4 regions of the Neobacillus sp. S1227 genome follow, and region 2 is predicted to be linked to each of the others. Evidence: a T-box and tRNA genes for the amino acid it is inferred to sense, from the RefSeq annotation. Region 2 holds a T-box; the other regions hold tRNA genes.

Region 1 (4,516 bases), 220 kb from region 2:
GAATGCCGGTATGAGTAGCGAAAGATGAGTGAGAATCTCATCCACTGTATGCCTAAGGTTTCCTGAGGAAGGCTCGTCCGCTCAGGGTTAGTCGGGACCTAAGCCGAGGCCGAAAGGCGTAGGCGATGGACAACAGGTTGATATTCCTGTACCACCTCTTTATCGTTTGAGTGATGGGGGGACGCAGGAGGATAGGGTAAGCGCACTGCTGGATATGTGCGTGCAAGCAGTTAGGCTGAGAAGTAGGAAAATCCGCTTCTCATAAAGCTGAGCTGTGATGCCGAGGGAAATATAGTACCGAAGTTCCTGATTCCACACTGCCAAGAAAAGCCTCTAGCGAGATAAATGGTGCCCGTACCGCAAACCGACACAGGTAGGCGAGGAGAGAATCCTAAGGTGAGCGAGAGAACTCTCGTTAAGGAACTCGGCAAAATGACCCCGTAACTTCGGGAGAAGGGGTGCTTTTTGGGGTGAATAGCCTCGAAGAGCCGCAGTGAATAGGCCCAGGCGACTGTTTAGCAAAAACACAGGTCTCTGCAAAGCCGCAAGGCGAAGTATAGGGGCTGACGCCTGCCCGGTGCTGGAAGGTTAAGAGGAGGGGTTAGCTCACGCGAAGCTCTGAATCGAAGCCCCAGTAAACGGCGGCCGTAACTATAACGGTCCTAAGGTAGCGAAATTCCTTGTCGGGTAAGTTCCGACCCGCACGAAAGGCGTAACGATCTGGGCACTGTCTCAACGAGAGACTCGGTGAAATTATAGTACCTGTGAAGATGCAGGTTACCCGCGACAGGACGGAAAGACCCCATGGAGCTTTACTGTAGCCTGATATTGAATTTTGGTACAGCTTGTACAGGATAGGTAGGAGCCTGAGAAACCGGAGCGCCAGCTTCGGTGGAGGCGTCGGTGGGATACTACCCTGGCTGTATTGAAATTCTAACCCGCACCCCTGATCGGGGTGGGAGACAGTGTCAGGTGGGCAGTTTGACTGGGGCGGTCGCCTCCTAAAATGTAACGGAGGCGCCCAAAGGTTCCCTCAGAATGGTTGGAAATCATTCGCAGAGTGTAAAGGCACAAGGGAGCTTGACTGCGAGACCTACAAGTCGAGCAGGGACGAAAGTCGGGCTTAGTGATCCGGTGGTTCCGCATGGAAGGGCCATCGCTCAACGGATAAAAGCTACCCTGGGGATAACAGGCTTATCTCCCCCAAGAGTCCACATCGACGGGGAGGTTTGGCACCTCGATGTCGGCTCATCGCATCCTGGGGCTGTAGTCGGTCCCAAGGGTTGGGCTGTTCGCCCATTAAAGCGGTACGCGAGCTGGGTTCAGAACGTCGTGAGACAGTTCGGTCCCTATCCGTCGTGGGCGCAGGAAATTTGAGAGGAGCTGTCCTTAGTACGAGAGGACCGGGATGGACGCACCGCTGGTGTACCAGTTGTCTTGCCAAAGGCATCGCTGGGTAGCTATGTGCGGACGGGATAAGTGCTGAAAGCATCTAAGCATGAAGCCCCCCTCGAGATGAGATTTCCCATAGCGTCAAGCTAGTAAGATCCCTGAAAGATGATCAGGTTGATAGGTCAGAGGTGGAAGCGCGGTGACGTGTGGAGCTGACTGATACTAATCGATCGAGGACTTAACCAAATCGAAAAGCGGAAGCGGCCGGTTAGCAACGTATGGCCTGGAGGGCTTTGACTGAGATAAGTGTAAACTCGCCGATTGGCAAGCCGTTAGGCGCAGACAGAGGCGTAGTTGAACTTATGCGTTCAGAATTTAGTAATAAATTCTGATTAGCTAAAGGAAACACGATGAGCGCAAGCGAATCGATGTTGACTTATCGTAGGGAAAAGACCGAAGGACACTAGTTGCTGGACGCTGGAGCTAGACACTGAACAATGTAATTTGGTGAACTCGTTCTTATTTACTTCTTCTCCATTATCTAGTTTTGAGGGAATGAAAAAATTTAAATTTCCTCTTGCAAAATATGAAAAAGATACTATAATAAAATAGTGTCTGATAAATGGTCTGGCGGTAATGGCGAGAAGGTCACACCTGTTCCCATCCCGAACACAGAAGTTAAGCTTCTCAGCGCCGATGGTAGTTGGGGCGAAAGCCCCTGTGAGAGTAGGACGCTGCCAGGCTGTTAAAATGGAGGATTAGCTCAGCTGGGAGAGCATCTGCCTTACAAGCAGAGGGTCGGCGGTTCGATCCCGTCATCCTCCACCATATTATTATGCCGGCTTAGCTCAATTGGTAGAGCAACTGACTTGTAATCAGTAGGTTGAGGGTTCAAGTCCTTTAGCCGGCACCACGCTTCTTACTTCCTTAAGTTACATCAGCGGAAGCGTGCGCGAAATCCCGAAGGGATTTTAAGCAGAATAACTATATTCTTTTAGTGAAACTAATTATTTCGAGCCATTAGCTCAGTCGGTAGAGCATCTGACTTTTAATCAGAGGGTCGAAGGTTCGAGTCCTTCATGGCTCACCATTTAAATATGCGGGTGTGGCGGAATTGGCAGACGCACCAGACTTAGGATCTGGCGCCGCAAGGCGTGGGGGTTCGACTCCCTTCACCCGCACCATTTAAGTTTCGCGGAAGTAGTTCAGTGGTAGAACACCACCTTGCCAAGGTGGGGGTCGCGGGTTCGAATCCCGTCTTCCGCTCCATATTTGCCGGGGTGGCGGAACTGGCAGACGCACAGGACTTAAAATCCTGCGGTAGGTGACTACCGTACCGGTTCGATTCCGGTCCTCGGCACCATTTGAAATTAAGATGCGCCCGTAGCTCAATTGGATAGAGCGTCTGACTACGGATCAGAAGGTTATGGGTTCGACTCCTGTCGGGCGCGCCATCAAATTTATTAATACGGGAAATAGCTCAGCTTGGTAGAGCACTTGGTTTGGGACCAAGGGGTCGCAGGTTCGAATCCTGTTTTCCCGACCATTCATACTAAAATCAATGGGGCCTTAGCTCAGCTGGGAGAGCGCCTGCTTTGCACGCAGGAGGTCAGCGGTTCGATCCCGCTAGGCTCCACCATTAAATTTAAATATGTAAATTGGCGGTGTAGCTCAGCTGGCTAGAGCGTACGGTTCATACCCGTAAGGTCGGGGGTTCGATCCCCTCCGCCGCTACCAATTTTATTAGGACCTTTAGCTCAGCTGGTTAGAGCAACGAGCAAAGCTCCGCTGAATATGCTACGAGTTGTACCCATCGAGCTGCTGCTTTAGTAAGCTTTCTGAGATGGGGACAGACGGATTTTAACCATACAGGTTAGAGAACTTTAAATTGGACCTTTAGCTCAGCTGGTTAGAGCAGACGGCTCATAACCGTCCGGTCGTAGGTTCGAGTCCTACAAGGTCCACCATTACTTTTATATTTTATGGAGGAATACCCAAGTCTGGCTGAAGGGATCGGTCTTGAAAACCGACAGGCGGGTTAAACCGCGCGGGGGTTCGAATCCCTCTTCCTCCGCCATAAAAAATTATTAGTCTTATTATCGCGGGGTGGAGCAGTCCGGTAGCTCGTCGGGCTCATAACCCGAAGGTCGCAGGTTCAAATCCTGCCCCCGCAATCCGGTCTGGTAGTTCAGTTGGTTAGAATGCCTGCCTGTCACGCAGGAGGTCGCGGGTTCGAGTCCCGTCCAGACCGCCATTTATATTTGGCTCAATAGAAAGTGAATTAATATGGCTCAGTAGCTCAGTCGGTAGAGCAAAGGACTGAAAATCCTTGTGTCGGCGGTTCGATTCCGTCCTGAGCCACCTTATTTTTAGAAACATCACGGCGGTTGTGGCGAAGTGGTTAACGCATCGGATTGTGGTTCCGACATTCGTGGGTTCGATTCCCATCAGCCGCCCCATTATAATGCGGGTGTAGTTTAGTGGTAAAACCACAGCCTTCCAAGCTGTTGTTGTGGGTTCGATTCCCATCACCCGCTCCATTGTGGGCCTATAGCTCAGCTGGTTAGAGCGCACGCCTGATAAGCGTGAGGTCGATGGTTCAAGTCCATTTAGGCCCACCATAGTATTATTCCGCAGTAGCTCAGTGGTAGAGCTATCGGCTGTTAACCGATCGGTCGTAGGTTCGAATCCTACCTGCGGAGCCATATAGAGAAGTACCCAAGTGGCTCAAGGGGCTCCCCTGCTAAGGGAGTAGGTCGCGTAAGCGGCGCGAGGGTTCGAATCCCTTCTTCTCTGCCATTTGGCCCCTTGGTCAAGCGGTTAAGACACCGCCCTTTCACGGCGGTAACACGGGTTCGAATCCCGTAGGGGTCATACAAAAAAGCTGATGACATATAGTCATCAGCTTTTTTGTTGTTTTTGAACATGAAAATAATTATATTAATATAACCTCTTTTCTATTCCTGCAATGCAATAAAGTGTTGAAATCGCTTGCAATTCTCCTATTTTCCGTAAATAAAGTTATATATTTTTTCAAAAATTGAATAACTTTTCAAACTATTTTCACAAAAAAAACACAAAAAAACTTAATAGATTTCTGTCGAAACATGAGAGATTTTTTGTC
Region 2 (4,516 bases):
CAATCAAGGGCTTCTTTATAAGTAGTAAACATGTCTGACACCCCTTTTGTTAAAAAAATAAGCCAAGACGAATCCAAACTGGATTCGCCTTCAGCTTCATTAACCTCTTAACTCCTTAATACGAGCTTCTACAATGTTTCGTTTTTCCAGATAGTCTTGTTCTTTTGCACGTTCTTCGGCAACAACACTTTCAGGTGCTTTTTTCATAAAGCCTTCATTACTTAATTTCTTTTGAACGCGCTCTACCTCTTTATTTAATTTATCCAATTCCTTCTCAAGGCGGGCAATTTCTTCGTCAATATTAATCAGGCCTTGGAGCGGAAGGATAATCTCGACACCTGTAATAACTGCAGTCATTGCTTTTTCAGGTGTCTCAACATTTAACCCCATTTGCAGTTCTTCAGGGTTACAGAACTTTTCAATATAGCTGCGGTTCTTCTCAAGGGCCGTTAAGATTTTCTCATCCTTAGCTTTCACCAACATTTTGATTTTCTTGCTCATTGGTGTGTTGACCTCAGCACGAATGTTCCGTACAGAGCGGATCATTTCCATCAAAAGCTTCATTTCCTGCGCTGCTTCTTCATCGGTATACTCCGGTTTTACCTCTGGCCATTGGGCTTCCGTAATTGATTCACCGGAATGAGGCAGGTTCTGCCAAATTTCCTCGGTGATAAACGGCATGAACGGATGCAATAAACGCATTGTTTGATCTAAAACATATGCAAGGATAGATCGGGTTGTTTTCTTAGCCGCTTCATCTTCACCGTATAACGGAAGTTTCGCCATTTCAATATACCAGTCACAGAAGTCATCCCAGATAAAGTTATATAGCGCACGGCCAACTTCACCGAATTCATAGCGCTCTGAAAGTTTTGTCACATGTTCAATCGTTTCATTTAAGCGGGTTAAAATCCATTTATCCGCAACGGATTTTTCCCCACTGAAATCAATTTCTTCATAAGTGAGGCCGTTCATGTTCATTAATGCAAAACGGGATGCATTCCAAATTTTATTGGCAAAGTTCCAGGTTGCTTCAACCTTATCTGTGCTGTAACGTAAATCCTGACCCGGAGATGTACCGGTTGATAGGAAGTAACGAAGTGCATCTGCACCGTACTTGTCGATTACCTCCATTGGGTCAACGCCGTTTCCTAGTGACTTACTCATTTTTCGACCCTGCTCATCACGAACAAGTCCATGGATGAGAACATCTTTAAATGGACGCTCGCCAGTAAATTCTAAGCTTTGGAAAATCATCCTTGATACCCAGAAGAAGATGATATCGTAACCTGTTACTAGAACATCCGTTGAGAAATATCGCTTGAAATCAGCTGATTCTGTATCAGGCCAGCCCATGGTTGAGAATGGCCATAACGCTGAACTAAACCATGTATCTAAAACATCTTTATCCTGTTCCCAATTTTGGCTGTCTGCCGGTGCCTCGTGGCCAACAAATACTTCACCAGTCTCTTTATGATACCAAGCTGGGATGCGGTGTCCCCACCATAACTGACGGGAAATACACCAGTCGCGGATATTCTCCATCCAGTGCAGGTAAGTTTTTTCGAAACGGTCAGGAACAAAGTGTACTTTTTCTTCCTTGCTTTGAAGCACAATTGCTTGGTCTGCCAATGGCTGCATTTTAACAAACCATTGTGTTGATAAGTACGGCTCAACTACTGCTCCGCTTCGCTCGGAGTGGCCAACAGAATGCAAGTGGTCTTCAATTTTGAAAAGAACGCCCTGTTCTTGAAGATCTTTGACAATCTGCTTACGGCATTCGAAGCGGTCGAGTCCTTGGTATTTACCTGCTTTTTCATTCATGGATCCGTCTTCATTCATGACTAATACACGCTCAAGATTATGACGGTTGCCTAATTCAAAATCGTTCGGGTCATGGGCCGGAGTAATTTTAACAGCACCTGAACCGAATTCCATATCAACATAGTCATCGCCAACAATCGGGATTTCCCGGCCAACGATTGGCAGGATAACTGTTTTGCCGATTAGGTGCTTGTAACGATCATCTTCAGGATGAACAGCAACGGCTGTATCCCCAAGCATCGTTTCAGGACGTGTTGTTGCTACATCAATGTAGCCGGAACCGTCAGCTAACGGATATTTCATATGATAAAAGGCACCTTGAACATCCTTATAAATAACTTCTATATCAGATAAAGCTGTTTTTGTAGATGGGTCCCAGTTGATGATATATTCACCGCGATAGATTAAGCCTTTGTTGTATAGCGTAACGAATACTTCGCGAACTGCCTTCGAAAGTCCCTCATCAAGAGTGAAACGCTCGCGGGTATAGTCAAGTCCTAAACCTAGCTTTGCCCATTGCTGGCGGATATGGGAAGCATACTCTTCCTTCCACTTCCATGTTTCCTCAACGAATTTTTCCCTGCCGAGGTCATAACGGCTTTTGCCTTCGCTTTTTAGCTTTTGTTCAACCTTTGCCTGCGTCGCGATTCCAGCATGGTCCATGCCAGGAAGCCAAAGAACATCATAACCCTGCATACGCTTCATGCGTGTAATAATATCTTGAAGAGTTGTGTCCCAAGCATGGCCTAAGTGAAGTTTCCCTGTAACGTTCGGCGGCGGGATCACGATTGTATATGGCTGTTTGCTTTCATCATCCTTAGCCTCGAAAAATTTCCCCTTTAGCCACCATTCATAACGACCTTTTTCAATCGTCTGCGGATCGTATTTGGTCGGCATTGTAATTTCTTTTGTTTTCATCTGAATTACCTCCTTTAAATAAACCTTATAAAGAAAAGGGATATCTATATATGTTGTAGACCAAATAGATATAAAGGTGGTGTGAGCATAGCTAAACAATACTTTTCTAATGTGAGAAATATATATTTTTCTCCAATTGGAGTGACTGCTACACTTTTGCGGAGCTCCGCCCCTTTTCCTTTAGAAACAACAAAAAACCCCATTCGTCATAAAAGGACGAATGGAGTTGCTTCGCGGTACCACCTTTTTTCCAATCAAACATATGATTGGCACTTCATCGGATAACGGATTTCATCCGTCTTCTGCTACTCGGGCCTTTTGGCCTATTCACAGAAGAAGCTCTTGGGCGACCTTCCGATGTGCAGCTTAGGAAATCTTTCAGCTAATGATTCCCCTCTCTAAAAGCTGGCTTTCACCGTACTCTTCCCAGTCAAAGCTTAAATTTTTCAATTATATAGCTATACTACCCAAAAAACGTAGTCTTCGTCAATCAGGATAACCGTATTTTTTTATTTTTATACTATATGCTAAAGTTCTGGAGCTTGCTTACAGTTTTTTACGCTGTTTTATACGTATCCACTTTTTCATCTATTGAATTTTGTAATGTTCCCTTTTTTAGGATTGATTCAGACTTAGCCAGCGTAATACCAAGTATAGCCCAAAATAATGGTGCAACTGGAACCGTGCTGATATTAAAGAATGCTTGAAGGAGATAACCAAAAATTACAGAGATCAGCCCATATAATATTATTTGATCATTCCCTTGAACGCTTCTTGAAACTGCAAATGCCCTTCTTAATATAACAAACAACAATGATAAATATATTAGGAGTGCAGGTAGCCCCAACGTAATTGCTATTTGTAAATATTCATTATGAGCCTTATCAATAATCATCCTTGAACCAAAAGTCTTTTTAATTTCTTCTGGTGCAGCAGTAAATACAAATTCAAATGTATCAGGACCAGAACCTACTAGATAATACTTTTTAATTAATGGTAATCCGTTTTCCCAAATAAATAAACGACTAGAACCTTCTTTACCTGTACTTTCCTTTGCCATTATCTTATATGAATCCGAAAAAAATGAATTTAGTCTACTTGAGTAAGTCCCCTTCTCTACAATGTTAATTGTAATAAAAAGCAAGCAAAATGAAATTAACAATGCAGACCATTGTTTCCATAAATATTTTCTTTCTCTAACTACAAGGAAAGTCATTAAAAGGACACCTATAAATAAACCAATCCATCCACTTCTAGTCCCAGAAAAAATTAAGGCAATAAAATTTATTATTGATGAAATAAAATAGAATATGAGATATCTTTTATCCTTTGCTGTTAAATAAAGACTTATAGTAATTAAAGATACCAAAACCAGGTATGATCCAAAAAAATTTGCATTATCGAAAAACGAGAAACTTCTTGTTTCATTAACTTTTGAGATATTTCGCGGAAAGAAATCTAAAGAATAATGTTGAAGAATCCCATATATCGAAACTAAAATTGAAACAAAAGCCATCCATTTAAAGAGGGTTTCTGTTTTTTGGACATCAAGCATCCTATATGAGAATAGTAAAATGCTTAAATATGAAAGAAATGTGATTAATCCTTCAAATCTTGTATTTGCACCATAAAAAGAGGTATATATATCTACTGAAAATATTGTGGAAATTCCTATTATGCTCATAAATATTAAGACAATAAACTCTATTGTTAATTCAGATTTAGTTAAGTTAGTTGTCCAATATTTTTTTTTGATTATTATATATAACCATGT
Region 3 (4,516 bases), 1.9 Mb from region 2:
AAGATCCGTAGTCAAAAGGGAAACAGCCCAGACCACCAGCTAAGGTCCCAAAGTATACGTTAAGTGGAAAAGGATGTGGAGTTGCTTAGACAACCAGGATGTTGGCTTAGAAGCAGCCACCATTTAAAGAGTGCGTAATAGCTCACTGGTCGAGTGACTCTGCGCCGAAAATGTACCGGGGCTAAACGTATCACCGAAGCTGTGGGTGGACACCTTATGGTGTCCGCGGTAGGAGAGCGTTCTAAGGGCGTTGAAGCTGGACCGTAAGGACTGGTGGAGCGCTTAGAAGTGAGAATGCCGGTATGAGTAGCGAAAGATGAGTGAGAATCTCATCCACCGTATGCCTAAGGTTTCCTGAGGAAGGCTCGTCCGCTCAGGGTTAGTCGGGACCTAAGCCGAGGCCGAAAGGCGTAGGCGATGGACAACAGGTTGATATTCCTGTACCACCTCTTTATCGTTTGAGTGATGGGGGGACGCAGGAGGATAGGGTAAGCGCACTGCTGGATATGTGCGTGCAAGCAGTTAGGCTGAGAAGTAGGAAAATCCGCTTCTCATCAGGCTGAGCTGTGATGCCGAGGGAATTATAGTACCGAAGTTCCTGATTCCACACTGCCAAGAAAAGCCTCTAGCGATGATATTGGGTGCCCGTACCGCAAACCGACACAGGTAGGCGAGGAGAGAATCCTAAGGTGAGCGAGAGAACTCTCGTTAAGGAACTCGGCAAAATGACCCCGTAACTTCGGGAGAAGGGGTGCTTTTTGGGGTGAATAGCCCCGAAGAGCCGCAGTGAATAGGCCCAGGCGACTGTTTAGCAAAAACACAGGTCTCTGCAAAGCCGCAAGGCGAAGTATAGGGGCTGACGCCTGCCCGGTGCTGGAAGGTTAAGAGGAGGGGTTAGCTCACGCGAAGCTCTGAATCGAAGCCCCAGTAAACGGCGGCCGTAACTATAACGGTCCTAAGGTAGCGAAATTCCTTGTCGGGTAAGTTCCGACCCGCACGAAAGGCGTAACGATCTGGGCACTGTCTCAACGAGAGACTCGGTGAAATTATAGTACCTGTGAAGATGCAGGTTACCCGCGACAGGACGGAAAGACCCCATGGAGCTTTACTGTAGCCTGATATTGAATTTTGGTACAGCTTGTACAGGATAGGTAGGAGCCTGAGAAACCGGAGCGCCAGCTTCGGTGGAGGCGTCGGTGGGATACTACCCTGGCTGTATTGAAATTCTAACCCGCACCCCTTATCGGGGTGGGAGACAGTGTCAGGTGGGCAGTTTGACTGGGGCGGTCGCCTCCTAAAATGTAACGGAGGCGCCCAAAGGTTCCCTCAGAATGGTTGGAAATCATTCGCAGAGTGTAAAGGCACAAGGGAGCTTGACTGCGAGACCTACAAGTCGAGCAGGGACGAAAGTCGGGCTTAGTGATCCGGTGGTTCCGCATGGAAGGGCCATCGCTCAACGGATAAAAGCTACCCTGGGGATAACAGGCTTATCTCCCCCAAGAGTCCACATCGACGGGGAGGTTTGGCACCTCGATGTCGGCTCATCGCATCCTGGGGCTGTAGTCGGTCCCAAGGGTTGGGCTGTTCGCCCATTAAAGCGGTACGCGAGCTGGGTTCAGAACGTCGTGAGACAGTTCGGTCCCTATCCGTCGTGGGCGCAGGAAATTTGAGAGGAGCTGTCCTTAGTACGAGAGGACCGGGATGGACGCACCGCTGGTGTACCAGTTGTCTTGCCAAAGGCATCGCTGGGTAGCTATGTGCGGACGGGATAAGTGCTGAAAGCATCTAAGCATGAAGCCCCCCTCGAGATGAGATTTCCCATAGCGTCAAGCTAGTAAGATCCCTGAAAGATGATCAGGTTGATAGGTCAGAGGTGGAAGCGCGGTGACGTGTGGAGCTGACTGATACTAATCGATCGAGGACTTAACCAAGTCATAAATTTTAAGCGAACTCGTTCTTATTTACTTCTTCTGCATTATCTAGTTTTGAGGGAATGAAAACCTCTAAAATAGTCTGGCAGCAATGGCGAGAAGGTCACACCCGTTCCCATCCCGAACACGGAAGTTAAGCTTCTCAGCGCCGATGGTAGTTGGGACGCAAGTCCCTGTGAGAGTAGGACGCTGCCAGGCTAAGCCCTTATGGGGGCTATTATTTTGCCTAATTTTAATGGCCCCTTGGTCAAGCGGTTAAGACACCGCCCTTTCACGGCGGTAACACGGGTTCGAATCCCGTAGGGGTCACCATTTACGGAGGATTAGCTCAGCTGGGAGAGCATCTGCCTTACAAGCAGAGGGTCGGCGGTTCGATCCCGTCATCCTCCACCATATTATTATGCCGGCTTAGCTCAATTGGTAGAGCAACTGACTTGTAATCAGTAGGTTGAGGGTTCAAGTCCTTTAGCCGGCACCAGATTTCTTACATCTTTGAATTAGCATCTGCGGAAATCTGCGAGAAAGACCGAGAGGTCTTTTGAGCATGCATACTAGTAGTAAAACTAATTCTTATATGAGCCATTAGCTCAGTCGGTAGAGCATCTGACTTTTAATCAGAGGGTCGAAGGTTCGAGTCCTTCATGGCTCACCATTTAATTATGCGGGTGTGGCGGAATTGGCAGACGCACCAGACTTAGGATCTGGCGCCGCAAGGCGTGGGGGTTCGACTCCCTTCACCCGCACCATTTAAATATTGCGGAAGTAGTTCAGTGGTAGAACACCACCTTGCCAAGGTGGGGGTCGCGGGTTCGAATCCCGTCTTCCGCTCCAAAAATTGCCGGGGTGGCGGAACTGGCAGACGCACAGGACTTAAAATCCTGCGGTAGGTGACTACCGTACCGGTTCGATTCCGGTCCTCGGCACCATTTATTAAATAATGCGCCCGTAGCTCAATTGGATAGAGCGTCTGACTACGGATCAGAAGGTTATGGGTTCGACTCCTGTCGGGCGCGCCATCAAATATAACTCAACTTTCGGGAAATAGCTCAGCTTGGTAGAGCACTTGGTTTGGGACCAAGGGGTCGCAGGTTCGAATCCTGTTTTCCCGACCATTCTTACTAAAATCAATGGGGCCTTAGCTCAGCTGGGAGAGCGCCTGCTTTGCACGCAGGAGGTCAGCGGTTCGATCCCGCTAGGCTCCACCATTTAATTTAAATATGTAATTTGGCGGTGTAGCTCAGCTGGCTAGAGCGTACGGTTCATACCCGTAAGGTCGGGGGTTCGATCCCCTCCGCCGCTACTAATTTATTATTCGGAGGAATACCCAAGTCCGGCTGAAGGGATCGGTCTTGAAAACCGACAGGCGGGTTAAACCGCGCGGGGGTTCGAATCCCTCTTCCTCCGCCATATTAATTTTATGGTGTTTATATTATCGCGGGGTGGAGCAACGAGCGTTGCTTCTGTGAATAGTCTGCGAGTTGTATCAATCGAGCTGCTGCTTGATTAAGCTATCTGAGATTGATACAGTCCTACGTTAGCTTTTAGCATGGCGTAAACTTAATACTTTTTTATTATCGCGGGGTGGAGCAGTCCGGTAGCTCGTCGGGCTCATAACCCGAAGGTCGCAGGTTCAAATCCTGCCCCCGCAATATATGGGCCTATAGCTCAGCTGGTTAGAGCGCACGCCTGATAAGCGTGAGGTCGATGGTTCAAGTCCATTTAGGCCCACCATCATAAATAATTCTAATTGTTCCGCAGTAGCTCAGTGGTAGAGCATTCGGCTGTTAACCGAACGGTCGTAGGTTCGAATCCTACCTGCGGAGCCATTTTTTTTATGGGGAAGTACTCAAGTGGCTGAAGAGGCGCCCCTGCTAAGGGTGTAGGTCGGGCAACCGGCGCGAGGGTTCAAATCCCTCCTTCTCCGCCATAAATATCATGCGCCTTTAGCTCAGCTGGATAGAGCATACGCCTTCTAAGCGTACGGTCAGAGGTTCGAATCCTCTAAGGCGCGTATTTTAAACTTTAAGCAACTTGATAGTATAAAATGTTTTAACGGCGTTAGAGAAAATAAAATATTCTAACCTGAATGTACTTCACTGAACTAGTCTTTAAGTAAAAAACCTCCAAATACGATATTTGGAGGTTTTTTTATGCCAAAAAAGAGAGGAATTTTCGATGGTTAGAAAAATGCATTTTTTTCACAAGTATATTATGAAGATTTGCTTCCCGTATTTATTCTAGAGGGGGATTGGTGCAAATTACTATAGTAGAGTCTAGTTCGTCATAGTGTACTAACTGTGGTATTAGCCCATTTTGAGAGAAAATTTCAATGGTTTGAGGTGCCTGCATTTTACTCGTCTCAATCAATAAATGCCCTCCGGTTTTCAGCCAAAGGGGTGCTTCCTTTGCTACTCTTCGCTGAATGTCAAGTCCGTCAATTCCTCCGTCAAGCGCCATATTCGGTTCATGTAGACGGGCTTCTTGGGGAAGCAGCTTGATTTGCTCGGTAGGAACGTATGGTACATTTGCTACCAGGATGTCCACTTCCCCACGAAGTTTATAAGGGAGAGGCCTATAAAGGTCAC
Region 4 (4,516 bases), 1.5 Mb from region 2:
CAAACCGACACAGGTAGGCGAGGAGAGAATCCTAAGGTGAGCGAGAGAACTCTCGTTAAGGAACTCGGCAAAATGACCCCGTAACTTCGGGAGAAGGGGTGCTTTTTGGGGTGAATAGCCCCGAAGAGCCGCAGTGAATAGGCCCAGGCGACTGTTTAGCAAAAACACAGGTCTCTGCAAAGCCGCAAGGCGAAGTATAGGGGCTGACGCCTGCCCGGTGCTGGAAGGTTAAGAGGAGGGGTTAGCTCACGCGAAGCTCTGAATCGAAGCCCCAGTAAACGGCGGCCGTAACTATAACGGTCCTAAGGTAGCGAAATTCCTTGTCGGGTAAGTTCCGACCCGCACGAAAGGCGTAACGATCTGGGCACTGTCTCAACGAGAGACTCGGTGAAATTATAGTACCTGTGAAGATGCAGGTTACCCGCGACAGGACGGAAAGACCCCATGGAGCTTTACTGTAGCCTGATATTGAATTTTGGTACAGCTTGTACAGGATAGGTAGGAGCCTGAGAAACCGGAGCGCCAGCTTCGGTGGAGGCGTCGGTGGGATACTACCCTGGCTGTATTGAAATTCTAACCCGCACCCCTTATCGGGGTGGGAGACAGTGTCAGGTGGGCAGTTTGACTGGGGCGGTCGCCTCCTAAAATGTAACGGAGGCGCCCAAAGGTTCCCTCAGAATGGTTGGAAATCATTCGCAGAGTGTAAAGGCACAAGGGAGCTTGACTGCGAGACCTACAAGTCGAGCAGGGACGAAAGTCGGGCTTAGTGATCCGGTGGTTCCGCATGGAAGGGCCATCGCTCAACGGATAAAAGCTACCCTGGGGATAACAGGCTTATCTCCCCCAAGAGTCCACATCGACGGGGAGGTTTGGCACCTCGATGTCGGCTCATCGCATCCTGGGGCTGTAGTCGGTCCCAAGGGTTGGGCTGTTCGCCCATTAAAGCGGTACGCGAGCTGGGTTCAGAACGTCGTGAGACAGTTCGGTCCCTATCCGTCGTGGGCGCAGGAAATTTGAGAGGAGCTGTCCTTAGTACGAGAGGACCGGGATGGACGCACCGCTGGTGTACCAGTTGTCTTGCCAAAGGCATCGCTGGGTAGCTATGTGCGGACGGGATAAGTGCTGAAAGCATCTAAGCATGAAGCCCCCCTCGAGATGAGATTTCCCATAGCGTCAAGCTAGTAAGATCCCTGAAAGATGATCAGGTTGATAGGTCAGAGGTGGAAGCGCGGTGACGTGTGGAGCTGACTGATACTAATCGATCGAGGACTTAACCAAAACGAAAAGCGGAAGCGGCCGGTTAGCAACGTATGGCCTGGAGGGCTTTGACTGAGATAAGTGTAAACTCGCCGATTGGCAAGCCGTTAGGCGCAGACAGAGGCGAAGTTGAACTTATGCGTTCAGAATTTAGTAATAAATTCTGATTAGCTAAAGGAAACACGATGAGCGAAAGCGAATCAATGTTGACTTATCGTAGGGAAAAGACCGAAGGACACTAGTTGCTGGACGTTGGAGCTAGACAATGAACAATGTAATTTGGTGGACTCGTTCTTATTTACTTCTTCTGCATTATCTAGTTTTGAGGGAATGAAAACCTCTAAAAATAGTCCGGCAGCAATGGCGAGAAGGTCACACCCGTTCCCATCCCGAACACGGAAGTTAAGCTTCTCAGCGCCGATGGTAGTTGGGACGCAAGTCCCTGTGAGAGTAGGACGCTGCCGGGCTAAGACAGAAATTCAACTTTCTGTCTTTTTTCTTCCCCTATAATGAATTTGGAAGAAATTAGCCGTTGATAGAAAAGTAGAGATATGCGAAAATATTCACTGTCGCTTCTTTTATATAATATAATGGAGAGCTGTCCGAGTGGCCGAAGGAGCACGATTGGAAATCGTGTATACGTTAACCGCGTATCAAGGGTTCAAATCCCTTGCTCTCCGCCATCAATATATTTTTTTAAATGGCCCCTTGGTCAAGCGGTTAAGACACCGCCCTTTCACGGCGGTAACACGGGTTCGAATCCCGTAGGGGTCACCATTTACGGAGGATTAGCTCAGCTGGGAGAGCATCTGCCTTACAAGCAGAGGGTCGGCGGTTCGATCCCGTCATCCTCCACCATTACAGCTAATTACTTCTTTTGCGGGTGTGGCGGAATTGGCAGACGCACCAGACTTAGGATCTGGCGCCTTCGGGCGTGGGGGTTCGACTCCCTTCACCCGCACCATTTATTTGCGGAAGTAGTTCAGAGGTAGAACACCACCTTGCCAAGGTGGGGGTCGCGGGTTCGAATCCCGTCTTCCGCTCCAATTTTTCAATAAAACTAATAATGCGCCCGTAGCTCAATTGGATAGAGCGTCTGACTACGGATCAGAAGGTTATGGGTTCGACTCCTGTCGGGCGCGCCATCAATATAATTCAATTTTCGGGAAATAGCTCAGCTTGGTAGAGCACTTGGTTTGGGACCAAGGGGTCGCAGGTTCGAATCCTGTTTTCCCGACCATTCTTACTAAAATCAATGGGGCCTTAGCTCAGCTGGGAGAGCGCCTGCTTTGCACGCAGGAGGTCAGCGGTTCGATCCCGCTAGGCTCCACCATTTAATTTAAATATGTAATTTGGCGGTGTAGCTCAGCTGGCTAGAGCGTACGGTTCATACCCGTAAGGTCGGGGGTTCGATCCCCTCCGCCGCTACCATTTATTCGGAGGAATACCCAAGTCCGGCTGAAGGGATCGGTCTTGAAAACCGACAGGCGGGTTAAACCGCGCGGGGGTTCGAATCCCTCTTCCTCCGCCATTAGACTGTTATTTTTTTAAATTGTATCAATTGATCTCTTTCTTGAATATACTTTTGAAGAATTAATACAGTCAGATATCAACTTTATGCATATCTTTGCAAAGTATTTCTTATTATCGCGGGGTGGAGCAACGAGCGTTGCTTCGATGAATAACCTGCGAGTTGTATCAATCGAGCTGCTGCTTGAATAAGCTTTCTGAGATTGATACAGTCATACGTTAGCTTTTAGCATGACGTCAACTTTTGTACTTTTTATTATCGCGGGGTGGAGCAGTCCGGTAGCTCGTCGGGCTCATAACCCGAAGGTCGCAGGTTCAAATCCTGCCCCCGCAATTCGGTCTGGTAGTTCAGCTGGTTAGAATGCCTGCCTGTCACGCAGGAGGTCGCGGGTTCGAGTCCCGTCCAGACCGCCACTATTTATATTTTTATAAAAGCCAATATGGCGGTTGTGGCGAAGTGGTTAACGCATCGGATTGTGGTTCCGACATTCGTGGGTTCGATTCCCATCAGCCGCCCCATATATATATTTAATAATGCGGGTGTAGTTTAGTGGTAAAACCACAGCCTTCCAAGCTGTTGTTGTGGGTTCGATTCCCATCACCCGCTCCATTATTGGGCTATAGCCAAGCGGTAAGGCAACGGACTTTGACTCCGTCATTCGTAGGTTCGAATCCTGCTAGCCCAGCCAATATGCGGAAGTAGTTCAGTGGTAGAACACCACCTTGCCAAGGTGGGGGTCGCGGGTTCGAATCCCGTCTTCCGCTCCAAACAATATGGCGGCATAGCCAAGTGGTAAGGCCAAGGTCTGCAAAACCTTTATCCACCGGTTCGAATCCGGTTGCCGCCTCCAACTTATGCCGGTGTGGCGGAATTGGCAGACGCGCACGACTCAAAATCGTGTTCCTTCTGGAGTGTCGGTTCGACCCCGACCACCGGTATTAAAAAAAAGGTTAATCCTTTATTAGTCAATGCTTTGAGCGATCGGAGCATTGACTTTTTTTGTGCTTTATTTTGCTAAAGTAATCTCCGAATCGTGTATACAATAATTTTCGATTATTTAATACCTTTAAGACCATTTTTCTTAAAGGGAGAGATATTATTGGCTGTAATTAAAGGAAAGAAAAAAGCAAAAATGGAGAAAACCGTGGAGGAACTTTTTAATGATTTTCAGATGGATAACAGAATAACAAACTTATCTGAAATGACCATTAGATTCTATGATCAAAATCTAATTCACATTATGAGATTCCTAGACGATTAGGGAATTCAGCTTGTTAAATCACTTGAAAAGGATCACATTGATGAATTCATTTTGTTCTTGAAGGAAAAAGGCTTAAAGGCAACAACAATTAACACCTATCTGAGAGCTGCTAGAGCGTTTTTGTATTATTCAATGCGTGAGCAGCATTTAAACAAATTTGAGATTAATCTAATTAAAGCCGATAAGGAGCAAAAAGAGCCTTATTCAGAAATTGAAATTAAGAAGCTAATTAAAAAACCGAATATAAAGGAATGTGGATTTGTCAAACATAGAAATTGGGTGGTAGTTAATTACCTGCCTGAGACTTGAAACAGGCTTAATACTATACTCAACTTAAAAGTTGCTGATGATTTGGAAAATGGAATGGTTGTTTTAACGACAACCAAAAACAGAAAAGCACAGTTTAATCCGATCAGCGAAAATTTAGTAAAAATCTTAAACGAATATTTCAGGATGTATCAATTTGA

Evidence for each region. A T-box is a leader RNA that pairs with one kind of tRNA and senses whether it is charged. The one in region 2 lies ahead of ACZ5AE_RS22510 (valine--tRNA ligase), so its partner is inferred to be a tRNA-Val.
Region 1: it has a tRNA-Val gene. The T-box ahead of ACZ5AE_RS22510 (valine--tRNA ligase) is inferred to sense a tRNA for this amino acid. The anticodon was not compared.
Region 3: it has a tRNA-Val gene. The T-box ahead of ACZ5AE_RS22510 (valine--tRNA ligase) is inferred to sense a tRNA for this amino acid. The anticodon was not compared.
Region 4: it has a tRNA-Val gene. The T-box ahead of ACZ5AE_RS22510 (valine--tRNA ligase) is inferred to sense a tRNA for this amino acid. The anticodon was not compared.

Annotation. Positions count from the first base shown of each region.
Region 1 covers NZ_AP038276.1:4,688,673-4,693,188, reverse strand. Annotated here, with positions in the region: rRNA gene ACZ5AE_RS23640 (23S ribosomal RNA) at 1-1,638, shown strand, start outside; rRNA gene rrf (5S ribosomal RNA) at 2,019-2,135, shown strand; tRNA gene ACZ5AE_RS23630 (tRNA-Val) at 2,145-2,220, shown strand; tRNA gene ACZ5AE_RS23625 (tRNA-Thr) at 2,230-2,305, shown strand; tRNA gene ACZ5AE_RS23620 (tRNA-Lys) at 2,407-2,482, shown strand; tRNA gene ACZ5AE_RS23615 (tRNA-Leu) at 2,492-2,576, shown strand; tRNA gene ACZ5AE_RS23610 (tRNA-Gly) at 2,587-2,661, shown strand; tRNA gene ACZ5AE_RS23605 (tRNA-Leu) at 2,667-2,755, shown strand; tRNA gene ACZ5AE_RS23600 (tRNA-Arg) at 2,770-2,846, shown strand; tRNA gene ACZ5AE_RS23595 (tRNA-Pro) at 2,862-2,938, shown strand; tRNA gene ACZ5AE_RS23590 (tRNA-Ala) at 2,956-3,031, shown strand; tRNA gene ACZ5AE_RS23585 (tRNA-Met) at 3,053-3,129, shown strand; tRNA gene ACZ5AE_RS23580 (tRNA-Ile) at 3,283-3,359, shown strand; tRNA gene ACZ5AE_RS23575 (tRNA-Ser) at 3,377-3,469, shown strand; tRNA gene ACZ5AE_RS23570 (tRNA-Met) at 3,493-3,566, shown strand; tRNA gene ACZ5AE_RS23565 (tRNA-Asp) at 3,570-3,646, shown strand; tRNA gene ACZ5AE_RS23560 (tRNA-Phe) at 3,681-3,753, shown strand; tRNA gene ACZ5AE_RS23555 (tRNA-His) at 3,776-3,851, shown strand; tRNA gene ACZ5AE_RS23550 (tRNA-Gly) at 3,859-3,932, shown strand; tRNA gene ACZ5AE_RS23545 (tRNA-Ile) at 3,937-4,013, shown strand; tRNA gene ACZ5AE_RS23540 (tRNA-Asn) at 4,023-4,097, shown strand; tRNA gene ACZ5AE_RS23535 (tRNA-Ser) at 4,101-4,191, shown strand; tRNA gene ACZ5AE_RS23530 (tRNA-Glu) at 4,195-4,266, shown strand.
Region 2 covers NZ_AP038276.1:4,472,163-4,476,678, forward strand. Annotated here, with positions in the region: gene ACZ5AE_RS22505 (bifunctional folylpolyglutamate synthase/dihydrofolate synthase) at 1-32, opposite strand, end outside; gene ACZ5AE_RS22510 (valine--tRNA ligase) at 100-2,742, opposite strand; T-box leader at 2,952-3,185, opposite strand; gene ACZ5AE_RS22515 (O-antigen ligase family protein) at 3,299-4,516, opposite strand, start outside.
Region 3 covers NZ_AP038276.1:561,930-566,445, forward strand. Annotated here, with positions in the region: rRNA gene ACZ5AE_RS02725 (23S ribosomal RNA) at 1-1,931, shown strand, start outside; rRNA gene rrf (5S ribosomal RNA) at 2,013-2,129, shown strand; tRNA gene ACZ5AE_RS02735 (tRNA-Glu) at 2,169-2,243, shown strand; tRNA gene ACZ5AE_RS02740 (tRNA-Val) at 2,249-2,324, shown strand; tRNA gene ACZ5AE_RS02745 (tRNA-Thr) at 2,334-2,409, shown strand; tRNA gene ACZ5AE_RS02750 (tRNA-Lys) at 2,508-2,583, shown strand; tRNA gene ACZ5AE_RS02755 (tRNA-Leu) at 2,593-2,677, shown strand; tRNA gene ACZ5AE_RS02760 (tRNA-Gly) at 2,688-2,762, shown strand; tRNA gene ACZ5AE_RS02765 (tRNA-Leu) at 2,769-2,857, shown strand; tRNA gene ACZ5AE_RS02770 (tRNA-Arg) at 2,871-2,947, shown strand; tRNA gene ACZ5AE_RS02775 (tRNA-Pro) at 2,967-3,043, shown strand; tRNA gene ACZ5AE_RS02780 (tRNA-Ala) at 3,061-3,136, shown strand; tRNA gene ACZ5AE_RS02785 (tRNA-Met) at 3,158-3,231, shown strand; tRNA gene ACZ5AE_RS02790 (tRNA-Ser) at 3,246-3,338, shown strand; tRNA gene ACZ5AE_RS02795 (tRNA-Met) at 3,507-3,580, shown strand; tRNA gene ACZ5AE_RS02800 (tRNA-Ile) at 3,586-3,662, shown strand; tRNA gene ACZ5AE_RS02805 (tRNA-Asn) at 3,683-3,757, shown strand; tRNA gene ACZ5AE_RS02810 (tRNA-Ser) at 3,768-3,858, shown strand; tRNA gene ACZ5AE_RS02815 (tRNA-Arg) at 3,869-3,942, shown strand; gene ACZ5AE_RS02820 (putative protein N(5)-glutamine methyltransferase) at 4,164-4,516, opposite strand, start outside.
Region 4 covers NZ_AP038276.1:2,935,268-2,939,783, reverse strand. Annotated here, with positions in the region: rRNA gene ACZ5AE_RS14875 (23S ribosomal RNA) at 1-1,278, shown strand, start outside; rRNA gene rrf (5S ribosomal RNA) at 1,608-1,724, shown strand; tRNA gene ACZ5AE_RS14865 (tRNA-Ser) at 1,850-1,940, shown strand; tRNA gene ACZ5AE_RS14860 (tRNA-Glu) at 1,960-2,034, shown strand; tRNA gene ACZ5AE_RS14855 (tRNA-Val) at 2,040-2,115, shown strand; tRNA gene ACZ5AE_RS14850 (tRNA-Leu) at 2,137-2,221, shown strand; tRNA gene ACZ5AE_RS14845 (tRNA-Gly) at 2,229-2,303, shown strand; tRNA gene ACZ5AE_RS14840 (tRNA-Arg) at 2,326-2,402, shown strand; tRNA gene ACZ5AE_RS14835 (tRNA-Pro) at 2,421-2,497, shown strand; tRNA gene ACZ5AE_RS14830 (tRNA-Ala) at 2,515-2,590, shown strand; tRNA gene ACZ5AE_RS14825 (tRNA-Met) at 2,612-2,688, shown strand; tRNA gene ACZ5AE_RS14820 (tRNA-Ser) at 2,696-2,788, shown strand; tRNA gene ACZ5AE_RS14815 (tRNA-Met) at 3,048-3,121, shown strand; tRNA gene ACZ5AE_RS14810 (tRNA-Asp) at 3,125-3,201, shown strand; tRNA gene ACZ5AE_RS14805 (tRNA-His) at 3,231-3,306, shown strand; tRNA gene ACZ5AE_RS14800 (tRNA-Gly) at 3,324-3,397, shown strand; tRNA gene ACZ5AE_RS14795 (tRNA-Gln) at 3,402-3,476, shown strand; tRNA gene ACZ5AE_RS14790 (tRNA-Gly) at 3,481-3,555, shown strand; tRNA gene ACZ5AE_RS14785 (tRNA-Cys) at 3,564-3,638, shown strand; tRNA gene ACZ5AE_RS14780 (tRNA-Leu) at 3,645-3,726, shown strand; gene ACZ5AE_RS14775 (hypothetical protein) at 3,888-4,049, shown strand; gene ACZ5AE_RS14770 (hypothetical protein) at 4,107-4,358, shown strand.